DNA from 3 places in the Sporomusa termitida genome. Region 1 is predicted to be linked to each of the others. Evidence: riboswitches for the same ligand, from Rfam matches in the RefSeq annotation. Region 1 holds a riboswitch; each other region holds the start of a gene.
What was found. Region 1 has a riboswitch for cyclic di-GMP ahead of SPTER_RS01245 (methyl-accepting chemotaxis protein). Riboswitches for the same ligand answer to the same signal wherever they lie in the genome.
Positions count from the first base shown of each region.

Region 2: linked by a shared signal. The riboswitch ahead of SPTER_RS22690 (HD-GYP domain-containing protein) and the one ahead of SPTER_RS01245 (methyl-accepting chemotaxis protein) in region 1 are both predicted to bind cyclic di-GMP.
Region 3: linked by a shared signal. The riboswitch ahead of SPTER_RS05065 (S-layer protein) and the one ahead of SPTER_RS01245 (methyl-accepting chemotaxis protein) in region 1 are both predicted to bind cyclic di-GMP.

Region 1 covers NZ_CP036259.1:254,688-258,930, reverse strand. Annotated here, with positions in the region: gene SPTER_RS01245 (methyl-accepting chemotaxis protein) at 128-2,161, opposite strand; cyclic di-GMP riboswitch class I at 2,277-2,366, opposite strand; gene SPTER_RS01240 (HD-GYP domain-containing protein) at 2,378-3,433, opposite strand; gene SPTER_RS01235 (PAS domain-containing protein) at 3,706-4,243, opposite strand, start outside.
Region 2 covers NZ_CP036259.1:4,910,069-4,914,311, reverse strand. Annotated here, with positions in the region: gene SPTER_RS22700 (MarR family winged helix-turn-helix transcriptional regulator) at 1-424, opposite strand, end outside; gene SPTER_RS22695 (MFS transporter) at 436-1,638, opposite strand; cyclic di-GMP riboswitch class I at 1,859-1,942, shown strand; gene SPTER_RS22690 (HD-GYP domain-containing protein) at 2,069-3,148, shown strand; gene SPTER_RS22685 (peroxiredoxin) at 3,186-3,725, opposite strand; gene SPTER_RS22680 (redoxin domain-containing protein) at 4,045-4,243, shown strand, end outside.
Region 3 covers NZ_CP036259.1:1,124,859-1,129,101, forward strand. Annotated here, with positions in the region: gene SPTER_RS05055 (DUF47 domain-containing protein) at 140-775, shown strand; gene SPTER_RS05060 (sulfite exporter TauE/SafE family protein) at 929-1,819, shown strand; cyclic di-GMP riboswitch class I at 2,106-2,189, shown strand; gene SPTER_RS05065 (S-layer protein) at 2,366-3,520, shown strand; gene SPTER_RS05070 (nucleotide sugar dehydrogenase) at 3,545-4,243, shown strand, end outside.

The sequences.
Region 1 (4,243 bases):
ATATTTCGGCATCCATCTGTACAGCACAAATTATAATAACCTTATCATAATCAGGTACATTTTAGCAGAGTGGATTACACCCTGTCAAATTTTTCAGGACACTGCAGGCTGGCAGAGCAGGCATATGTTACACAAGGAACTTTCTCACAGCTTCCTGCAGGTCTGTTGCCAGGTGGGCAAGGCTTTGACTGGCAGCGGCGATTTCCTCCATCGTTGCCGACTGCTCCTCGGTGGCCGCCGACACAACCTGAGCTTCTCCGGCGGCGGTTTTGCTCAGGTTGTCAATCCGCTTTACCGAGCCGACAATCTGCTGGCTGCCAAGTTTCATCTGCTCAATCGCGGTGGATATTTCTGTTACCTGCTCGGATACCTGGGTTACGAGCACCACGATTTCCTGAAAAGCCTGGCCGGCAGCATTGACCACCGCTGCTCCCAGTTTGACTTCGCGGGTACCGGCATCCATCGCCTGTACCGCTTTCCCGGTGTCCCCCTGAATGCCGCCAATCAAGGCGGCAATTTGCTCCGTAGCGGCCTGGGACTGCTCGGCCAGCTTGCGTACCTCTTCAGCCACAACGGCAAAGCCCCGTCCCTGCTCACCGGCCCGGGCCGCCTCAATAGCCGCATTAAGAGCCAACAAATTGGTCTGGCCGGCAATACCGGAAATAGTAGCAACAATCTGGCCAATCTCGCGTGACCGTTCCCCCAGCTCACTCACTACCTGGGCTGAATTATTGACAGTCTCTTCGATTTGCGTCATTTGATACACCGCTTTATCGACCGCAGCCTTGCCTTCATTGGCTTTACCGGCTGCCTGTGAGGATTGGCCGGCTACCCCATTGGCGGTTGCCGCCACCTGCTGAATGCTGGCGGACATTGCTTCAACCACTGCTGCCGTTTCATTTGCTGCCGCCAGTTGGTCTCCCGCCCCGGCTGCCACAGCCGTGATGGCGACCGCGACTTGAGTGGCAGCCAGTGCCGATTGGTCGGCACTGGCCGTCAGCTCTTCACTGGAAGCGGCTACCTGCTCAGACTGAGAGTGGACCCTGACGACAAGCGTACGCAGGTTTTCCCGCATCTCCCTGAAGCCTTTGGCCAATTGACCAATCTCATCTTCAGAAAAAATTTTAGCCTCCCGCTCCCGTAAATCCCCCTGCGCCAGCAGCAGGCATTCATCTCGAATCAGGGAAATAGGTTTGGCAATATATCTGGCAATTATAATAATACCGGCGGTAGCAATAACTATACATAAAACAGCAATAATCAGCATAGTCCTCGCCAGAGCATCGGTTGGCCTGGTAGCCTCGGCTTGCGGTGCTGCCACCATCATTACCCAGCGTTTACCGCCAGGCAGCTCGACCGGTGTGGAGACACTGATCCTCTCCACATTATCATTAAAGCGATATACCCCCCGGGCCTGCTGCCCTGACTGAACTGCCTCCTTAAACAAATTAATCAGACGATCATCAAGTTCGGGTTGCTGCAATTTAAGCTCGGGATTCACCTTCTTCTCTGCGATATTCAGTTTACCGGCAAGTTCAGGCCGTTTGGGATGGGCAATAATGATACCCGAATCATCACTAAGCTGACCATAACCGGTATCCAGAAACTGCAGGTCTTTAATCATGTCTGTCAGCCTTGCCATGGAAAATGTGCCGACAAGCACCCCGGTCAGACGGCCTTCCTGTGTAACCGGTACCGCCAGAACGACCGCCAGCTTCCCGGTTGCCTTGGATACCAAAGGATCGGAGACGACCGCTGCCTTTGTTGCCAATACCTTTTTAAAATAGTCGCGTTCACCATAGGTAGCCGCATCGCCGGTACCGGAAATACCGGCGCCATCGGGTAAGATAAAAATAACGGCATCAAAACTCTTAATCCGTGTTTGGAATTCTGCCAGCACCTGCCCAATCTGAGTCTTATCAGTCCCGGCACTCACCTGCTGAACACTGGCCAGACCCTCCAGCTGGGAAATCAGGAGGCTCATGTCGGCCTGCACCCGCCGGGCATAGTCAGTTCCCATTGACATAGCAGTTTCATCAATGCTTGCTGACAGTGATTTGTTGGAAAGATAATAACTAACTCCGGCTAATACACTTAGGGCTACTACCACAAGTGGCAGCAATACCAGCAATAGGCGTGATTGAATCTTTTTTATTTTCATTTTTACGTCTCCCTCTAAATTAATTTAATATTGTCAACAGCACATGAGCAACATGCTCAAATTAAAAAATCGTCATATGCCTGTTGCCAAGGCTGACGAATATTTCCGTTAGAACAATAGCAACCTGGCAGTCATAGAATGTCACCCATCCATTAGACCCATGGCTTTGCGTCCCTACCTTTCAGTAAGTTTGCCAATATTTTGTTGGGAACTGCATTATACGGCGTTTACTTCATCCAGAATGGTAACAACCTCAAGATTTTTTTCCCTGTCAAGATCAATTAAATCACCGCTTTCCAGTTGAACGACCGGCCTTAATTTTAACAGTCCGTTTAACAGCACTACCTTGGCCTTGCTGCCATCATTTAACAGCACCGAGCTGCCGATGAGAAAGCCACGGATGTGAGCCAGAAAGATCAGGCAGATCTGGGGATTAAGCTTATCATACATCTGATCTAGAATAACCTCCACGACGGTGAAGGGAAGCACTTTCTTCCTATACACCCGCTCGGTACTCATTGCATCATAAATATCGGCAATAGCAACAATTTTTGCGTAGGTATGGATCTTTTCCCGGGCTAAACCCAGCGGATAACCACTGCCGTCTTCCCGTTCATGATGCTGCAATATCCCCAGCTTTACTTCTTCCGTTATGTCAAAGCAGTCGTCCAGTAAATGATACCCGTGGGTAGGATGGGCTCTGACAACCGCCATCTCTTCCGGTGTAAGCTTGCCCGGCTTATCCAGTATGTCTTCAGGGATTAGAACCTTGCCGATATCGTGTAACAGTCCTGCTAAGATGATGTCTTTCAGATTTTTTTCGGTAAATCCCAGCCATTTGCCAATAATGCCGGCGATGATTGCCACATTAAGAGAATGTTTGAAGGTATATTCATTGTGGGCTTTAACATTATGCAAATCATCTATGACCCCGGTAATGTTGACCATCAGTTCAATGTAGTTTTCGACTAATTCCTTACACTCGGCAATTGGCACTTCTTTAAAAGCCCTGACTTTTTTAAAGGTTTCCTCTACTGATGCAAGGGTATCTTTATATATACTAAAAAACCGGCAATTTGACGATAAGCTTTTATTAGGCAACACAATACTAACCTGTGATATTTTCCAGTTGCTAAGATTGTCAATATAGTCCTCTGTCAAAAATACACCTTGTTCCAACAAAACTTGTCCTGTATCAGACAGAACCGGCTGCGCGACTATCATACCTGGCTTAAGTTCTTCTAGCCGTAATAAGTGTTGGTTCGGAAACATCTTATCCTCCGTTCAAATAAAATAGTACCTAACTAGTCACAACAGCCAGGTACTTAATTATTCCGAGTGAGTTTCAACCCGCCTATTGTAGATTTTCTGCTATTACAGCTATGTGGTAAAGCGGCATGCCCGGGAACAATCAAAATCCCGCATATTATTTCAAATTCATACATAATTCTACAATACTTTCTTTGCTAATACTATTGGAGTATGGTACAAAAAAAACCGGTACCTGTTGTTGCCGTATAACAATAAACTGTTTTGCGATGAATTCATCTGTTCTCACCTGTTTCCGCTTTCTGTAATTTCCAAATCTTTAAATACAATATCAGCAACACCTTAGTCTCCATTTTATCCAGCGACATCCCCAAAAAATCCTCAATCCGCCTTTTTCGCCAAATGACCGTATTATGATGGATAAAAAGCTTCTGTGATACGGCCTTGAGATTTATCTCCTCCAGTATCAATTCCAGCGTAAATAATAGATTACTGCCCCGTACCTGGTCATATTCGGCAAGACGACCGATCGTATTCTGCACAAGCGCGCAGGTATTTTCATCATGGAGCAGCTGAAATGCGACTTCATAAATCCCGATATCATCACAATGCACCACTTGCGCGCAATTGGAAGCGGCGACAATAACCGCCCGGTTTGCTTTTTCATAGCTGTCCCTGAACCTGATGGGAGTCCCGGATGTACCGGAAATGCCGATTTTGGCACTGATATGAGGAAAAAGCACCTTCATTTCGCTAATCAGCTGATTGGCAAAATCAATTTGCCTTTGTTTGCTGGTTAGACCGGCTGCTGCC
Region 2 (4,243 bases), 530 kb from region 1:
ACTTGGAAGGCTGCGCATTATTGCAAATATCTTTTAATATTCCATAACAGCTGTTTAGCCGCTCTTCGCTTAGGCCTGCTAACAGCTGCTGCCGCTGCTGTCTGACAATAGCCTGCCAATGAGTGTACCGGCCCAGGGCTAAGGCAGTCAGCATCACTGTTTTTTCCCGTTTGTTACAGCCTTCCCGCCGCTCTATCAGCCCCTTCCGTTCCAGATTGGCCAGGCTCTTAGATATGGCCGGCGGTTCAATATTCAGATACTTGGCCAAAGCAGTCTGGGACATGGCGCCCTTGGTTTTAACGGTTGTAATAATGGCCCACTCAGAGCTATAAATACCGCATGGCTCCAGCTGCTGGTTCAAGCCTGTAGAAATAATCCGGGTTGTCTGATAAAGCTGGTGAATAATCTTTTCGGTTATTTCCATACACCCTCCTGTCATTTCATTGCCGTAGCTGCACCCTTCTTTTCATTAACATAATAATAACTATAAGCTGCCAAAAATACAAACATCACCCCAGTGGAATATATATACACCGACGCATAGCCTGTTGCGCCGGCCAGCAGCCCCAGCATAATAGCGCCCCCGCCGGCACCAATATCCAATACATTATAGAAAGTCGCACTGGCAGCACTGCGCCGGCTGGCCGGCACCAGATTCAATATCCAGGTTTGCAGAGCCGGGAAAAGGGCGCCAACACCAAAACCATAGAAAACGGCGGCCGCTAATATTGCGGTCAGCGTAGTAGTGGCAGTGAGGATTGCCAGGCCTGCCAAAAATAAAATGGCCCCAGGCAGAATGACCCAGGCCGGGCCTTTACGGTCAAAAATTTTTCCGGTCACAGTACGTGACAGACACATACACAACGTGCCCAGCAGAAAAAAATAGCCAGGGTTTGCTATATTGACCTCTTTGGCAAATACCGCAATAAAAGTAAGCACGCTGCCGTAGCAAATACCAAATAGCATGGCAAGAAACGCCGGAAATCGTGTTCCTCTCACCATAAACCGGTCCCAAACAGACCGGCTTAGGTCTGACCGTACCTCATCAGCCACTGGCATCGCAGGTACAGAGCAAAAGTATACCCCCAGCAGTGCGTGTATCTGGCACAAGGCCGATACGAAAAAAACAGCACCGAAGCCATAACTGTTCATTAACCAGATTCCGGCCGCCGGTGCTACCGCCATAGCCATGGTTGTCCCCATGCCAAAATACCCCATTCCCTCACCGCAGCGGGAAACAGGAATAATGTCGGCGGCAAGTGTAGCATAAAAAGTAGTGGCAATACCGAAGCCAATCCCGTGAATAATCCGGATTGCCAGCAGCCCGCCCACCGAAAGCCACAGATAATAACCAGCCACTGATAAAAAAGAAATTGTAATGCCAATAAAGAGACAATATCTCTTACCAAATTTTTTAATTCCCCAGTCCGTAAACAGGCGAATAAAAATTGCCGAAAATACAAAAATACCGGCTATCAGGCCAACCTGGCCGCTTGTCCCGCCCAGGCGGGTGACATAGAGCGGTATAACCGGAATTAACAATTGAAACCCTGCAAAAAACAAACTATTGGTAAAAAACAAAATCAAAAAATCCCTGGTCCACAACTCTTTCCCTACTGGCTGTAATTCAGTTTTCATATCTTCTTTGACTCCTTGAAAAAAACATTATATATTTATTGCCGCTTATAAATCGCCAATACTTAACTAGTTAAGTATTATTTATGATATTACGCACCGTCCTAGATGTCAATAGGCAAAGACGGCTACTTTAAATTATCATATTTTGTCGAAATAATTAAATTCTTGACAAATATGATAATAAAAGTAATAATATAGCAAGTAATCAATTTACAAAAAAGAGAATAGATGGCAAACTTATTCGAAAGATAAGGACGCAAAGCTATGGGTCTAAGGACATGTCTATGACTGCCAGGTTGCAATTACATTGTAATTATTATTAAGGCATCAGTCTGTCCTCAGACTGATGCCTTTTAGTTTATCTACAATACGGTATAAATTGCAAAGCAGAGTATAACTTAGATACATTACAAATAAGCGAGGCACTTCTATGCAGAAAGTTTCCATCCACAATTTAACAGAAGGAATGACTACCTACACACGCCTGTGTGCCGCAGACGGCCGGGTGCTTTTGGGCAGCCGCATCCGCCTGAGCGAAAGCTACATCAAAAAAATCCATAATTTCGGCGTTTTGAACTTATTTGTAACCAATCCGATTATTGAGCGGATTGGTTTAGTCTACGAAGAAACGCTGCCGGAAGATAAGCGAACAGAAGCGATCAAAATCCTGAAAGCCTCTTTTGATAATGCCAAAGAGGGCAAGCTCATAGATGTACACAGCATTTATATTATGGCCAGGACAATTATCGAAACCATTAGCAGCAACCAGCTCATTCGGCTGGACACCACGGTCACAGCTGACGATTATGTGTATAGCCATTGTATAAACGTAGCGGCCCTGGCGGCGGTTATCGCCAGTGACCTGGAATATAACTCGGCAAAAATGCAAGAACTGGTGATGGGGGCCTTATTGCACGATATTGGCAAAGTGCTGGACAATGGCAGTGTCAGCGAGGAAGACCATCCGCGCCAAGGCTTTGAATATGCCCGGAAACTCCGCGATTATTCCATTGTCGCCAGCCATGTAATATTCCAGCATCATGAAAAGGTGGACGGAACTGGCTATCCACGCGGCCTCAGCGGTGATCAGCTGCATGAATATGCCCGTATTACAGCAGTAGCTGATGCCTATGATACCATCGTCTCCGATTTCCAAAAAGGTCCGGCCCTCTTGCCCCATCAGGCTTACGAAGCCATCATGTCGATGAGTGGAACCTACCTGGACAAAGAAATTGCCGATATATTTTTAGCCAAAGCCCCCCTATATCCGCTGGGAACATTTGTTGTCCTTGACACCGGCTTTATCGGCGTGGTCACCGAAGCCCGGCCAAAATTGCAAGCCAGACCAACAGTAACGGTTCTTACCGATGACCAGGGTAGCTTCCGCGATGAATGGGTAGAGGTCGAACTGGCAAAGAACCTGACCAGCTTTATTAATTATGTTTTGTCCGAAAACGAGGTTCTTACACTGACAAAGCGGTACGAAAACAGGTCCTCTCACCGCAAATAACAGGGAGAGGACCTGTGAATAATCAGGGTAATATGTATTAAAGAGTTTTATCACCAGGATGCCAGTCAATCGGGCAAAGACCGCCGCTTTGCAACGCACTCAGAACCCGCACCACTTCTTCAACACTGCGTCCCACGTTCAAATCGCTGACCACCTGATAACGGAGTATGCCCTCAGGATCAATGATAAACAAGCCTCTAAGGGCAATCCCTTCCTCTTCAATAAGAACACCATACTCACGGGCAACCTGCTTGGTAATATCAGAGGCCAGCGGGTAGTTAAGCTGGCCGCCCAGACCGCCGTCTCCCCGCGAAGCCTTGATCCAGGCCCGGTGTGAGTATACACTGTCAGTGCTCACACCTAGGACCGAAGCTCCCAGACTCTCAAACTCAGCCAGCCTGGCGTTAAACCCCAGAATCTCAGTCGGACAAACAAACGTAAAATCTAGCGGATAAAAGAACAACACCAGCCACTTTCCCTGAAAATCCTCCAGCTTGGCAACCTGGTCAAGAGTTTCCATATCACGGGTAGTTGTCATTGCAAAACCGGGGGCTTTTTGACCAACTTTAACAGACATACATTTCACACACCTTTCATTGATAATGCTTCTCAATTAAATAATATTATTATTTGCTGACTTTGTCAACTATTTCTGCATATATTTTAACCGGAATTTTACCGGCAGATACAGGGGTGCGGCCAGGCTGGCATCACAGCGGCGCAGGTATGCACTCTATCAATAAAATCTGTCAATACGCAGGAATTATCAGGTTATCAGAGAATAATAACCATAGCCTTATGCGATTTGACGATTGCTGGGCTAGCGTTAAGGGAATACTATTAGGCAGTGGTATAAAGACTCTGTTAAATAATCTAATACATAGGAGGTAAATACCATGAAACAGATTACTGCAGGTGATTATGCTCCCGACTTTGTCCTCAAGGACAATCGTGGTCAGGACGTCAAATTATCCGACTACCGGGGAAAAAAAGTGCTATTGTCCTGGCACCCCCTGGCCTGGACCAAGGTTTGTGCCGAGCAGATGAAATCACTGGAAGCAAATTATGCGGAAATGGAAAAATTCAACACCGTTC
Region 3 (4,243 bases), 870 kb from region 1:
ATGTTGCGATCCTTCCAGCGTCAGCCTGCAGGATATCTACATCTACAAAGCGAACAGCACAAACAGCGGTATCATCTTACAATCAGCCGGTTTGCAACTGAGGTGCCGGCCTGTCTAGACCATAAGGGGGAAAGTGTAAATGGGATTGCCTTTTAAACTCAAGTCCAAAGAAGAGAAGTATTGCCGGCACCTGCGGGAAAATACAAAGGAAATAAAAAATGCCACAGCTATCCTGTTTGAGGCCCTGGATAACCCGCTGGCTGTTGCGGACATAATGAGCCGCATGGATGCAGTGGAAGAACAGGCGGATAAAGTGACTGGCCGTATTATGGCATTACTGGAAAAAGCATTTGTCACCCCCTTTGACCGTGAGGACATTTACACCCTGGCGCAAAAGCTGGATGATATCGTTGACCATATCAAGGAAACGGTGGAATGTCTGGCGTTGTACAATGTCGGTCCTGCTCCTGCCGGTGCCATGGAACTGGCGGTTTTAATCGCCAAGGCCGGCCGGCAGCTGGATAAGGCGATGGGACAACTGCCCAAACTTAAGTCCCAGCGCGACAAAATTGAAGCAAGATGCAAGCGGATTGCCGGGCTTGAAGAGCAGGGAGACAAAATTTACCGGCAGGAAATGGTGAGACTGTTTGGTCAGGTCAAAGATCCGATTGAACTGATAAAGTGGAAAGAAATTTTATTACATCTGGAAGATACACTTGATCTCTGTGAGAAAGTAAGCAAGCTCATTCAAGGCATCATCCTGAAATATGCCTAATTGGCAATGCAACGCTCCCAGGTTCCTTTCTGTATACAATACATAGGCCGGCTTTGTTTTGTTTTTGGCGAGGACAGGTGTATGATAAAGTAAGGTTGCCGGGTATTTCGGCAGCACCGGGAGGTGTTCGCAATCCCTGGTTTCACGGAGCATATGCATCCAGGCTGGCCGGGCCTGATTTTGCTTGGCTATCTTATCGGCATAATAACAGGCCTGTTTGGCATTGGCGGCGGCTTTTTATTAACCCCGTCTTTAAAAATAATATTTCATGTTTCCTATCCTGTGGCTATCGGCAGCAGTTTGCTGCAGATTTTTTGCACGTCTTTGTTTTCTGCCTATAAACACTGGCAGCATAAAAAACTTGATACCAAAATGGGTGCCCTTACCGCGGCAGGCAGTCTGATTGGGGCTGAAGGCGGTGTCCGGCTGCTGCGGTTTTTTACTGCGCAACAACCGGTCGCGCTTGGCGGACAGTCTGTGCTGCTAGCAGATTTAATAATCAGTCTGGGGTTTCTTATGTTTTTGCTTCCCACAGCTGTATTTATGTACAGGGAGGCCTGCGCGAGCCGGCAGCGCGGAACTGATGAACCGCAGAGCGAGCTGTGGAATTGTATTAAGAACTGCCAGTGGCCGCCATTAGCGGCATTTGAGCAGTCCCATATACTGAGCTTAAGTATTTGGATGCCGATCCTGCTCAGCCTGTCAGTCGGGCTGCTTACCGGTCTGCTGGGCATTGGGGGCGGGTTTATCAGCTTCCCGCTGTTAGTTTATTGTTTGGGTATGCCGACTAAAACTGCCGTCGGCACAAGTACTCTCCAGGTCCTGGCAGCAAGCGGCTATGGTGCCTTTCGTTATATACAGGCTGGAAATGTGGATTTCCTGCTGGTTTTGCTTATGCTGCTTGGCTCAACGCTGGGAGTCCGTACCGGGGTAAGGTTGTCCCGGCGAATCAACGCCTGTGATACCCGTACCTATTTTTCCGGGTTATTGGTAGTGGCTGTTTTGTTGATTGTGTATGATTTACTTAAATGCTTTATACGGTAATAATCTGCAAACAAAGATAAGAGATATTTAAGGGCCGGTTAAGCACAGGTTTTTGTGCTTAACCGGCCCTTATCTGGCTCAGTGTAAGGAGTGGCGGCAGCCAGCACACACTCACCCTATGTCCTGCTGCGCAAGGTGTTAAAATAATTGTGAGTAAAATTAAAAAAAATATTAACAAAAATTACAAGTTAGATAATATGATTTTTTATATAATAAAACTTGAAAATTATCTTGTAGTGATGATAAAATACTAATAATTAAGCTTTAAGTGTAGTTAACTAAATTTAATAATCTTATGCAAACTTATTGAAAGATAAGGACGCAAAGCTATGGGTCTACGTACTTTGTATATGACTGCCAGGTTGCACCTGCAACCTGGCAGTCATTTTGTCTGTAGTTTTTAATAAAGAATATTGTTAACGAATCCGAATTTAAAAATATTGAATTGCAAATTGAAAAGAAGTGAATCGAACCGTTGACAACTGCGGTATGGCAATAAAGGGATTACCGATTGACTAAATCATTATCAGGGCGGTGAAGTAACCTGTGAAAAAGTTGGTAAGCGTACTGTTGGCAATAACCGCGTTAGCCGGTGTATTTACAGGCAATCCAGGCAGTGATAAGCCGGCAGGAAGGGTATATGCGGCCAAGGCTGTAGCTGAACAAACTGATTTTGCCTATGGGCGGGCCCCGCTGACAGCAAGCAGCATAGCCGCTGCAGCTGCCACCGGCAATAATAAAGAAGACAATACCGGTATTGGCCAACAGGAGAACCCGCATCCTGGTGATATTGACCCGGCAACCTATGCCAGTCTGATCGATGAACTAATGCAGATAGGCCACCGGCGCAGTCATCCGGATCACAAGATGAATATTGACGGTGAAATTCGATTGCATTATGCGCAAAACAGCGGCCCCGGCCGCTGGGACCGGGATGCCGCCGGCATACGGACCCGTCTGGGCTTTAATGCTGATATCTTTCGGGATTGGCGGGCCTATGGCCTGCTGGACGGGCAAAAGAGTATAAGCAATTATAATAATAGATTGAGTCTTGCCCGCCTGTATGTAACGGGAACAATCGGCACAACGGCGCTGCGAGCGGGCTCTTTCGGTTATCTGATGGCGGAAGGCAATGTGTATGACAGTGGATTTGACGGTGCCCGTCTTGACTTTGGCGGACCTGTGAAATATACGCTGAGCTATGGTGAGACTAATGACACAATAAAAACCTATGTGGCCACTGCCCGTTATCAGGATTTTGATTACAATCTGGAGGCCGGTGTGTACCATTATCAGACAGATAGCAGCATTCGCCGGCAAACCACAATCCGCACGCTGAGCGGCAACTATAATTTCAGTAATTTTGGCCTGGGAGCCATGGTTTTGGATTCCAGCGTGAAAGATAACCGGGGTGAGGGTATTGGCTATGTATTCAGTCTTAACTACGGTGATCTGAAAACCTGGCGGCCAGGCACCTATAGAATATTTTATAAATATTACAATCAGCCGCAGGGTACGTATATTGCCCATCAGATGAACGGCAGAGGCAATTCGATGCAGGGCTTTAAGGGCCAGGGCGCAGGCCTTAACTATACCTTGGCCGAAAACCTTGTCGGCGGTATTGAATACTACGATCTGACAGACAAGATAAGCGGGGAAAAGGGCGAAACCTGGTGGAGCCACATCACACATTATTTTTAACTAGTAAGCAGGTGAATTGCGGCAATGAGAAGCATAGAGGGCATTCTTGCCCAACAAGACTATCTGGCTGTTGTCGGCCTGGGCTATGTTGGCCTGCCGCTGGCTGTTGCCTTTGCCGACAAGGTTAAAACGCTGGGCTTTGATAGTAATCAGGAAAAAATTCATATTTACCAACAAGGGGTTGATCCTACCCGGGAAATCGGCGATGAAAAAATCAGCAGCACTACCCTGGAATTTACCACAGATCCGGTAAGGCTAAAAGAGGCCAGGGTGATTATTGTGGCTGTGCCAACACCGGTAAATGGCGATAAAACACCCAATCTGGCGCCTGTTATCAATGCCAGCAAAATAATTGGCCAAAATTTATCACCGGGCAGTATTGTTGTTTTTGAGTCCACTGTGTACCCGGGTGTTACCGAAGATGTCTGTATACCAGTACTGGAAAAAGAATCAGGCCTAATATGCGGTAAGGATTTTAAGGCGGGTTATTCACCCGAACGGATCAATCCGGGAGACCGGGTGCATAAGCTGGAAAATATCTGCAAAATCGTGGCCGGTATCGACACGGAGACCGCAGAGGCCATTACGGCTGTCTATGAGCTGATTATTCAGGCCGGTGTTTATAAAGCACCGAGCATTAAAGTGGCTGAAGCGGCCAAACTGGCTGAGAATGCCCAGCGGGATATTAATATTGCTTTTATGAACGAATTGGCAATGGCCTTT